2 regions of the Nocardioides maradonensis genome follow, and region 1 is predicted to be linked to the other one. Evidence: riboswitches for the same ligand, from Rfam matches in the RefSeq annotation. Region 1 holds a riboswitch; the other holds the start of a gene.
The links. A riboswitch is a leader RNA that binds a small molecule or an ion and turns the genes downstream of it on or off. The one in region 1 is predicted to bind glycine.

Region 1 (5,196 bases):
GTCGGTCAGCGACGTCTACGCCCCGATCACCGGGGAGGTCGTGGCCCGCAACGACGCGCTGGACGCCACCCCCGAGCTGGTCAACAGTGACGCGTACGGCGAGGGCTGGCTGTTCGAGGTCGTGCCGGCCGATCGCGGCGACCTGGACGGTCTGCTCGACGCCGCGGCGTACGAAGCGGGCCTCGAGGGCTGACCCCTCGCCTCGCCCGGGGTGTAGGTTTCCAACCATCGACCTCAGACGCAGGGTGAGGGTTGTCGCCGACGATCCCACCCGCGTCCGACCCAACGAGGAGACCAGATGCCGTTCTGCACCAACTGTGGCCGGCAGAACCCTGACGACGCGCGGTTCTGCTCCCAGTGCGGGACCCGTCTCGTCGGTCCCGACACCCCGGTCGCTCCGCCGACCGACGTGACGGCGACGATCCAGTTCGGCGGCAGCGACAAGGTCGAGACGTCCGACCGCCAGCTCAGCGCGGTGGACGCCGCCGCGGTCGACGCGCTGCCGGTCGGGCACGCGCTGCTCGTGGTGCAGAAGGGCCCGGGCGCCGGCAGCCGCTTCCTGCTCGACCAGGACGAGGTCACGGCCGGCCGGCACCCGCAGAGCGCGATCTTCCTGGACGACGTGACCGTGTCGAGGTCGCACGCGATCTTCCGGCGCACGCCGGCGGGCTACACGGTCGAGGACGCGGGCAGCCTCAACGGCACCTACGTCAACCGCAACCGGATCGAGAAGGTCGAGCTGCACGACGGCGACGAGGTCCAGGTCGGCAAGTACCGCCTCGTCTACTTCTCCGGGCACGACGACGCCTGAGCCCCTGACTGATGGTCGAACCGCAGCCGCAACGCGTCCTCGGGGACGAGCGCGCCCTGCTCAACATCGGGCAGGTGCTCGACCGTCTCCACGAGGACTTCCCGTCCGTCACGATCCCGAAGATCCGGTTCCTCGAGAGCGAGGGCCTGATCAAGCCGGAGCGGACGCCCGCCGGCTACCGGAAGTTCGCGGCCTCCGACGTCGAGCGGCTGCGCTACATCCTGCGGATGCAGCGTGACTACCAGCTCCGGCTCTCGGTCATCGCCGAGCACCTCGACGCGATGGACCGCGGGCTGGAGCCCCCGCAGATCGAGGCGATCATCCCGACCGTGCCGAAGGTGCCGATGGGCGTCGACGGGCTGCCGTCGCCGGAGTCGTTCCGCCGCACCGACAACATCCGGCTGTCCCGCAAGGAGCTGCTCAAGATCGCGGAGATCTCCGAGTCGGTCCTCACCGAGCTCGAGGGCTTCGGCCTGGTCACGGCCAGCCGCACGGGCCACTTCGACTCCGACGCGCTCGTCATCGCCGAGACCGCCCGCGAGCTCGCCGAGTTCGGCCTGGAGCCGCGGCACCTGCGCGCCTTCCGCGCCGCCGCGGATCGGGAGGTGGGCCTGGTCCAGCAGGTCACCGAGCCGGTACGCCGCTCCCGCGACGGTGCCGCCGCCGCCCGCGCCGAGGAGACCGCGAGCGAGATCGCCGCGCTCTCGGTGAAGCTGCACGCGACCCTCGTCAAGGCGGGCCTGCGCCGCTCCGTCTGATGGGTCGAGCGCGTCGCCGCCCATGGCGCTTTCGCCGTGTCCGGTCCGTCGCTGGCGCTCCGGCCCGGACGCGTCCTCGAGCGCCGCGGCGCCGCGCTGCCGGCCTCGATGTGCGCGAGTAGGGTGGAGGTGTGCGCGAGGTGGATGTCATGGGAGTCAGGGTCGAGATGCCCTCGAACCAGCCGATCGTGCTGCTGCGCGAGGTCGTCGGGGATCGCTACCTGCCGATCTGGATCGGGGCGGTCGAGGCCACGGCCATCGCGTTCGCCCAGCAGGGCGTGGTGCCACCGCGGCCGCTGACCCACGACCTGATGAAGGACATCCTCGCCGCGACCGGAGCCGAGCTCTCCGAGGTGCGGATCACCGACGTCCGCGACGGCGTCTTCTACGCCACCCTGGTGTTCGCCGACGGGGTCGAGGTGAGTGCCCGGCCGTCCGACTCGATCGCCCTGGCGCTGCGCACCGGGACCACCATCGTGTGCGCCGAGGAGGTCCTCGACGAGGCCGGTCTGGCGGTGCCGGCGGAGCAGGACGAGGAGGTGGAGAAGTTCCGTGACTTCCTCGACCACGTGTCTCCGGAGGACTTCGAGTAGGGGTCGTCAGAACCCTCAAGTTCAACTTGAGGGTGAGAGATCTGCGACACGCCCTGCAACGTCTTTGACCGGTGTCGTGCCCGCGCCGTACCGTCGTGTCTTGTCAGCACCGAGGCCTTGGAGGACCGAGTGAACGAGCAGCAGCCGGACCAGTCACTGGAGTCCGCCGCCACGGCTGTGGCGGAGGAGCAGGGTCTGCTCTTCACCGACGACGTCTCCCCGCTGCCCAGCGACCTGGGCTACCGCGGCCCGACCGCGTGCAACGCCGCCGGCATCACCTACCGCCAGCTCGACTACTGGGCCCGCACCGGCCTGATCGAGCCGAGCGTCCGCGGCGCCAAGGGCTCCGGCTCGCAGCGGCTCTACAGCTTCCGCGACATCCTCATCCTCAAGGTCATCAAGCGCCTCCTCGACGCCGGTATCTCGCTGCAGCAGGTCCGCACCGCGGTCGGCCACCTGCGTGAGCGCGGCACCGACGACCTGACCCAGGTCACCCTGATGAGCGACGGCGCCTCGGTCTACGAGTGCACCACCAATGACGAGGTCATCGACCTGCTGCAGGGTGGTCAGGGCGTCTTCGGCATCGCCATCGGTGGCGTGTGGCGCGAGATCGAGGGCACCCTCGCCGCGCTCCCCAGCGAGCGCGCCAACGAGACGGCGCCCGCCGCGCCGGTCGAGGGCGATGAGCTGGCTGCGCGACGGGCGGCTCGCCTGGCCTGAGTCTCGACACGCTCGACCACCGGGCCGCAGCTGTGCGTGAAGGGTGGGCCGCACCGGCCCGCCCTTCGTCCATTTCCGCTACCGATTGGTAGCCTTGAGCTGCTGCTGATCCCACGCGGGAGAGTCGGGCTCCGTGCCCGCGCCGAAGGGGCAATTCCTCCCCGGAACCTCTCAGGCACCCGGACCGCGAGGAGCAGGCGACTCTGGAGGCACCTGGCGACAGAGGGGGAGGGCTCGATCCGTCGATCCAAGGAGCCTTCCGCCCGATGAGCGTGCCCTTCCTCAACCGTCACCTCGGCCCCGACGACCAGCAGGTCGCCACGATGCTGGACCGCCTCGGGTACGACTCGCTGCAGGCGCTGATGGACGCCGCGGTCCCGAAGGCGATCCGCACCGACGTACCGCTGGACCTGCCGGCCGGTGTCAGCGAGGAGGAGGCTGCCGCCGAGCTGCGTGCGCTCGCGGCGTCCAACGTGCCCGGCGAGGCGATGATCGGGCTCGGCTACCACGCGACGGTGACGCCCGCGGTCATCCGCCGCAACGTGCTCGAGGACCCGAGCTGGTACACCGCGTACACGCCGTACCAGCCGGAGATCTCGCAGGGCCGGCTCGAGGCCCTCATCAACTTCCAGACCATGGTCGCCGACCTCACCGGCATGGCGCTGGCCGGCTCGTCGCTGCTCGACGAGGGCACCGCCGCCGCCGAGGCGCTCGGCCTGGTCCACCGCGTCCTGCGCAAGGCCGAGGGGCCGTTCGTGATCGACGCCGACGCGCTGCCGCAGACGATCGACGTGGTCCGCACCCGCGCCGAGGGTCTGGGTATCGAGGTCGCCGTCGCGGACCTGACCGACGGCCTGCCCGAGGGCCCCGTGTCCGGCGTCCTGGTCCAGTACCCCGGCGCGTCCGGCCGGATCCTCGACCCGCGCCCGCTCATCGAAGAGGCGCACGCCCGGGGTGGTCTCGCCGTCGTGGCCGCCGACCCGCTGGCGCTCACCCTGCTCGAGTCGCCCGGCGAGCTCGGCGCCGACGTCGTCGTCGGCTCGACCCAGCGCTTCGGCGTCCCGATGTTCTACGGCGGCCCGCACGCCGGCTTCATGGCCGTGCGCGAGGGCCTCGAGCGGCAGCTGCCCGGACGCCTGGTCGGTGTCTCCATCGACGCGGAGGGGCGCCCGGCGTACCGGCTCGCCCTGCAGACCCGCGAGCAGCACATCCGCCGCGACAAGGCGACCTCCAACATCTGCACCGCCCAGGTGCTGCTTGCCGTCACCGCCGGCATGTACGCCGTCTACCACGGCCCCGACGGCCTCCGCGCGATCGCGGGCGACATCCACAAGCTCGCCGCCCGCGCCGCGGCGTCGCTGCAGGATGCCGGGTTCGAGCTCGTCGCGGACGAGTTCTTCGACACGATCCAGGTGCGCGTCCCCGGCCGCGCCGAGGCGATCGTCGGCGCAGCTCGCGCGGAGGGCCTGCACCTGCGGCTGGTCGACGCAGACACGGTCGGCATCGCCTTCGGCGAGACCGCCGGCGCTCCGACGCTGCGGGCGCTGCACACCGCGTTCGGCGTGACGCCGACCCAGGTCGAGCCGCTCGCGGCACTGCCTGCCGAGCTCGCCCGCACGACCGAGTTCATGACGCACGACGTGTTCCACAGCCACCGCAGCGAGACCGCGATGCTGCGCTACCTGCACAAGCTGTCGAGCCGCGACTACGCGCTCGACCGCGGCATGATCCCGCTCGGCTCGTGCACGATGAAGCTCAACGCGACCACCGAGATGGAGCCCATCTCGCTGCCCGGCTTCGCGAACCTGCACCCGTTCGTGCCGGCGGCGGACGCCACGGGCTACGAGCAGCTGATCACCCAGCTCGAGGGCTGGCTCGCCGAGGCGACCGGCTACGACCGCGTCTCCATCCAGCCGAACGCCGGTGCGCAGGGCGAGTTCGCGGGCATGCTCGCGATCAGGGAGTACCACGTGGCGCAGGGCCAGGCGCAGCGTGACGTCTGCCTGATCCCGTCCTCGGCGCACGGCACCAACCCGGCGTCCGCGGTCATGGCCGGCCTCAAGGTCGTCGTGGTCAAGGCGGCCGAGGACGGCACCGTCGACCTCACGGACCTGCGCGCCAAGTGCGAGCAGTACTCCACCACGCTCGCTGCGATCATGGTGACCTACCCCTCGACGCACGGCGTCTACGAGGAGACGATCACCGAGCTGTGCGACATCGTCCACGAGCACGGTGGCCAGGTGTACATCGACGGCGCGAACTTCAACGCGTTGCTCGGGTACGCCAAGCCCGGTCAGTTCGGTGGCGACGTCTC
Region 2 (5,196 bases), on a different contig from region 1:
CGCAGTTCGGCATGTACGGATCGGTCCCGATCACGGTGATCGTGATCCTGATCTACGTCGGCTGGATCGTGGCCCTGATGGTGCTCGCGCAGCAGACGCTGAGCGCGGTCTGGACCGGCCTCGGGCACACGCCCGGACTGCTGCTGAGCACCGCGCTCACGCTGCTCGCGGTCGTCGTCGGCTACCAGCTGATCCTGCGGTTCAACCGGGTGATGGTCTTCATCTCCGGCCTGGCCCTGGTCCTCACCCTCGTCTACACGATCCACGAGGCCAGCGGCGGCAGCGCGGCCGCCGGCGACACCGGCACCTTCACCTGGGCCGGGTTCCTCGGCATGGCGTCCGTCGTCGGTGTGTGGCAGCTGTCGTACGCGCCGTACGTCTCGGACTACTCGCGCTACCTGCCCTCGGCCACCACCACCCGCGCGGCGTTCTGGTACACCTACGCGGGCACCGTGCTCGGCGTCATCGGGTCGATGGCCGTGGGCGCCTACCTCGTCGCCGGACTCGGCGCGGACGGCACGCTCGCGGACCTCGACAACGTCATGCCGCACGCCGTGTTCGTGTTCGTGATGCTCGCGTTCTTCCTGGGCGCCATCGACGCCGGCGTGATCAACATGTACGGCTCGGCGCTCTGCATGCTGACGACCATCCAGACGTTCAAGCTGAGCTGGGTGCCCAAGCCCTCGGCCCGCCGGTTCACCGCCGTGGCGCTCGCGGTCGCGGTCTTCGTGGTGTCGACCACCGTGTCGGACTCCTTCATGACCGACTACACGAACTTCATCCTGGTCCTGGCCTACCTGCTGGTGCCGTGGAGCATCATCAACCTCGTCGACTACTACCTGGTCCACAAGGGCGACTACGACCCGGACTCGTTCAGCGACCCGCGGAGCGGCTACGGCCACTTCAACGTCCCGGCGCTGCTCAGCTACGTCCTGGGCTGCCTGACCCAGATCCCGTTCATGTCGACGACGCTGTACGTCGGGCCGATCGCCAAGCAGACCGGCGCCGTCGACACCTCCTGGATCGTCGGCAGCATCGCGACCTTCTTCATCTACCTCGGCCTGCTCAAGCTGCTGCGCCGGCCGGCGCCCGCGCTCGCCGCCGCCACCCTCACCCCCGAAACGGAGATCTCGGCATGACCACCTACGCCCCCGTCGGCGCCCTCGACGCGACCATCGTCCCGCGGTTCGCCGGTCCGGGCACCTTCGCCCGGATCCCCACGATCGAGTCCGTCACGGACTACGACATTGCGGTCCTGGGCGTGCCCTTCGACGGCGGTACGTCGTACCGGCCCGGCGCGCGCTTCGGCCCGATGGGCGTCCGTCAGGCCTCGCGGCACCTGCGCCCGCGGTTCCACGTCGACCTCGACGTCGCGCCGCTGGAGCAGGTCCAGGTCGTCGACGCGGGTGATGTGCCGTGCACGCCGTACTCCATCGACATGGCGATGCAGCAGATCGAGGGCTATGCCCGCGAGGTCGTCGGCAACGGCAACCGCCGGCTCGTCACCATCGGCGGCGACCACACCATCGCGCTGCCGATGCTGAAGGCGGCTCACGCGAAGCACGGTCCGATCGCGCTGGTCCACTTCGACGCGCACCTCGACACCTGGGACACCTACTTCGACGCCCCCACCACGCACGGCACGGTGTTCCGCCGGGCGTTCGAGGAGGGCCTGCTGGCCGAGGACAAGTCGATCCACGTCGGCATCCGTGGCCCGATCTACGACAAGCTCGACCTCGTCGACGACAAGTCGTTCGGGTTCCAGGTGATCCGCGCCGGCGACATCGACGTGATGGGCGTGGAGACCGCCGTCGACGTCGTACGCCGCCGGGTCGGTGACGCCCCCGTGTACCTGTCGATCGACATCGACGTGCTCGACCCGGCATTCGCTCCCGGCACCGGGACGCCCGAGATGGGTGGCCTCACCAGCCGTGAGCTGCTCCGGGTGCTGCGCTCGCTGGACGGGCTCAACATCATCGGCGGCGACGTGGTCGAGGTGGCGCCGGCGTACGACCACGCGGAGATCACCTGCGTGGCAGCCGCTACCGTTGCCTTCGACCTCGTCACCCTGATGAGCAAGACGCCGGCCCGGGTCTGACCCCGCGGCCGAGCGCCACCACAACTGAAGAAGCCGTTCGAAGCGCCAGCAGGAGAGACCCCGCCCGTCCGGGCGGGGCGCCGTAGGAGCAACTCTCCCCGAGAAACTCTCAGGCACCGTCACTGCTCGCGCCAGGCGACTCTGGAAAGTCAGGACCCATCGTCCTGCGCCCAAGGTGCAAGCCGCTGCCGCGGTGAAGCTCTCAGGTACCGATGACAGAGCGGGGAGGCAACCAGCCAGCGGGCGCACACGCGCCCACGACGACGGGAGCCTTCCGTGACCTCACCGACCCCTGCCCACCCCAGCCCCTCGACGGCCTTCGCCGACCGGCACATCGGCCCCGGCGCCGGCGACGAGGCGAAGATGCTCGCCGAGCTGGGCTACGCCTCGCGCGCCGACCTCGTCGCCGCGGCCGTCCCCGACAGCATCGTCTCGGCGCGGCCGCTCGACCTGCCGCCGGCCGCGACCGAGACCGAGGCGCTGGCCGAGCTCGCCGCCCTGGCCGGCCGCAACGAGGTCGGTGTGTCGATGATCGGCTGCGGCTACCACCCGACGATCACCCCCGGCGTGATCCGCCGCAACGTGCTCGAGGACCCGGCCTGGTACACCGCGTACACGCCGTACCAGCCGGAGATCAGCCAGGGCCGGCTCGAGGCCCTCATCAACTTCCAGACTGTCGTCGGCGACCTCACCGGCCTGCCCACCGCGAACGCCTCGCTGCTCGACGAGGCGACTGCCGTGGTCGAGGCGATCCTGCTCATGCGGCGGGCGGGTCGGTCGGCGTCGAACCGGGTGCTGGTGGACGCCGACACGTTCCCGCAGACGCTGGCGGTGCTCGGCACGCGCGCAGACGCGGTCGGTCTCGAGGTCGAGCTCGTCGACCTCGACCAGCCGCTGCCGGAGGGGGACTTCTTCGGGCTGTTCGCGTCCTACCCGGGCTGCTCGGGGGAGGTCCGCGACCTGCGCGCGGTCACCGCGGAGGCCCATGCGCGCGGCGCCGCGGTCACGGTCGCCTGCGACCTGCTCGCCCTGACCCTGCTGACCTCGCCGGGTGAGATCGGTGTCGACGTCGCTGTGGGCACCACCCAGCGCTTCGGTGTCCCGATGTTCTACGGCGGCCCGCACGCGGCCTTCATCGCGGTGCGCGACGGGCTCGAGCGGCACCTGCCCGGGCGCCTGGTCGGCGTCTCGATCGACGCGGCCGGGGACCCGGCGTACCGGCTCGCGCTGCAGACCCGCGAGCAGCACATCCGCCGCGACAAGGCGACTTCCAACATCTGCACCGCGCAGGTGCTGCTCGCCGTCACCGCGAGCATGTACGCCGTACACCACGGCCCGGACGGGCTGCGTGCCATCGCGGAGCGGGTCCAGGCCCACACGGCCGAGCTCGCGCGGCGCCTCGCCGCCCGCGGTGTACGCCGCACCAACCGGCTGTTCTTCGACACGCTGACCCTCGAGGTCGCCGACGCCGCGGCCTGCGTGGCGCGCGCGCACGAGGCCGGCGTGCTGCTGCGTCTCGTCGACGAGACCCACGTGGGCGTGGCCTGCTCGGAGATCACCACCGAGGCCCACCTCGAGGTCGTGGTGGCGGCGCTCGCGCAGGGGGCGGGTGTGGCCGCCGAGGATGCCGAGCTGCCGGCCGGGCTGCGCCGGACCACGGCGTACCTCGAGCACCCGGTGTTCCACCGGTACCGCTCGGAGACGGCGATGCTGCGCTACCTGCGGGCCCTGTCGGACAAGGACTACGCGCTCGACCGGGGCATGATCCCGCTCGGCTCCTGCACGATGAAGCTCAACGCGACCTCCGAGATGGAGCCGATCTCGTGGCCCGGGTTCGCCGACGTGCACCCGCTCGCCCCGCTCGAGGACGTCGCCGGCTACCGCGAGCTCGTCGAGCAGCTCGAGGCGTGGCTGGCCGAGATCACCGGCTACGCCGCGGTCTCGATCCAGCCCAACGCCGGCTCGCAGGGCGAGCTCGCCGGGCTGCTGGCGATCCGCTCCTACCACCGTGACCGCGGTGAGGACCGCGACGTGTGCCTGATCCCCGCCAGCGCTCACGGCACGAACGCCGCCTCGGCGGTGCTCGCCGGGTTCCGGGTCGTCGTCGTGGCCTCGCGCGAGGACGGCACCGTCGACCTCGACGACCTGACCGCGAAGTGCGAGGAGCACAGCGAGCGGCTCGCGGCGATCATGGTCACCTACCCCTCGACGCACGGCGTGTACGAGACCGGCATCACCGACCTGTGCGACCTGGTCCACCGCCACGGCGGTCAGGTGTACGTCGACGGTGCGAACCTCAACGCCCTCGTCGGCATCGCCCGGCCCGGTGAGTTCGGCGGCGACGTCTCGCACCTCAACCTGCACAAGACCTTCGCGATCCCGCACGGCGGCGGAGGTCCCGGGGTCGGTCCGGTGGCGGTCGCGGCGCACCTGGCGCCGTACCTGCCGAGCCACCCGCTGCACCCCGTGCCCGAGCAGCGCGCCGGCATCGGCCCGGTCAGCGCGGCGCCGTACGGCTCGACCGGGGTGCTGCCGATCGCCTGGGCCTACATCCGGATGATGGGTGCCGACGGCCTGCGTCGCGCCACCGAGACCGCGGTGCTCAGCGCGAACTACCTGGCGCGCCGGCTGGCTCCGCACTTCCCGCTGCTCTATACCGGCGAGAACGGCCTGGTCGCGCACGAGTGCATCCTCGACATCCGGCCGCTGACCGCGGCCACCGGCGTCACCGTCGACGACGTCGCGAAGCGGCTGATCGACCACGGCTTCCACGCACCGACGATGAGCTTCCCGGTGCCGGGCACGCTGATGATCGAGCCGACCGAGTCCGAGGACCTCGCCGAGATCGACCGCTTCGTGGCTGCCATGGTCGCGATCCGCGCCGAGATCGAGGACGTCGCCGCCGGCCGCTGGTCGGCCGCGGAGAGCCCGCTCCGGCACGCCCCGCACACGGCCGCCTGCCTGGTCGGCGAGTGGACGGCGGCGTACTCCCGCGAGGAGGCGGTCTTCCCCTCGGGGGTCACGGCCGGCAAGTACTGGCCGCCCGTCCGCCGCATCGAGCAGGCGTACGGCGACCGCAACCTCGTCTGCTCCTGCCC

Region 2: it holds a riboswitch for glycine, as region 1 does, so the genes downstream of both, gcvP (aminomethyl-transferring glycine dehydrogenase) here and gcvP (aminomethyl-transferring glycine dehydrogenase) in region 1, are expected to answer to the same signal.

The regions. Positions count from the first base shown of each region.
Region 1 covers NZ_BAAHAZ010000020.1:30,260-35,455, reverse strand. The annotation lists gene gcvH (glycine cleavage system protein GcvH) at 1-193, shown strand, start outside; gene ACYVAQ_RS19900 (FHA domain-containing protein) at 299-811, shown strand; gene ftsR (transcriptional regulator FtsR) at 823-1,569, shown strand; gene ACYVAQ_RS19890 (bifunctional nuclease family protein) at 1,701-2,162, shown strand; gene ACYVAQ_RS19885 (MerR family transcriptional regulator) at 2,292-2,882, shown strand; glycine riboswitch at 2,989-3,079, shown strand; gene gcvP (aminomethyl-transferring glycine dehydrogenase) at 3,149-5,196, shown strand, end outside.
Region 2 covers NZ_BAAHAZ010000009.1:73,217-78,412, reverse strand. The annotation lists gene ACYVAQ_RS12420 (purine-cytosine permease family protein) at 1-1,139, shown strand, start outside; gene speB (agmatinase) at 1,136-2,098, shown strand; glycine riboswitch at 2,138-2,233, shown strand; glycine riboswitch at 2,234-2,327, shown strand; gene gcvP (aminomethyl-transferring glycine dehydrogenase) at 2,375-5,196, shown strand, end outside.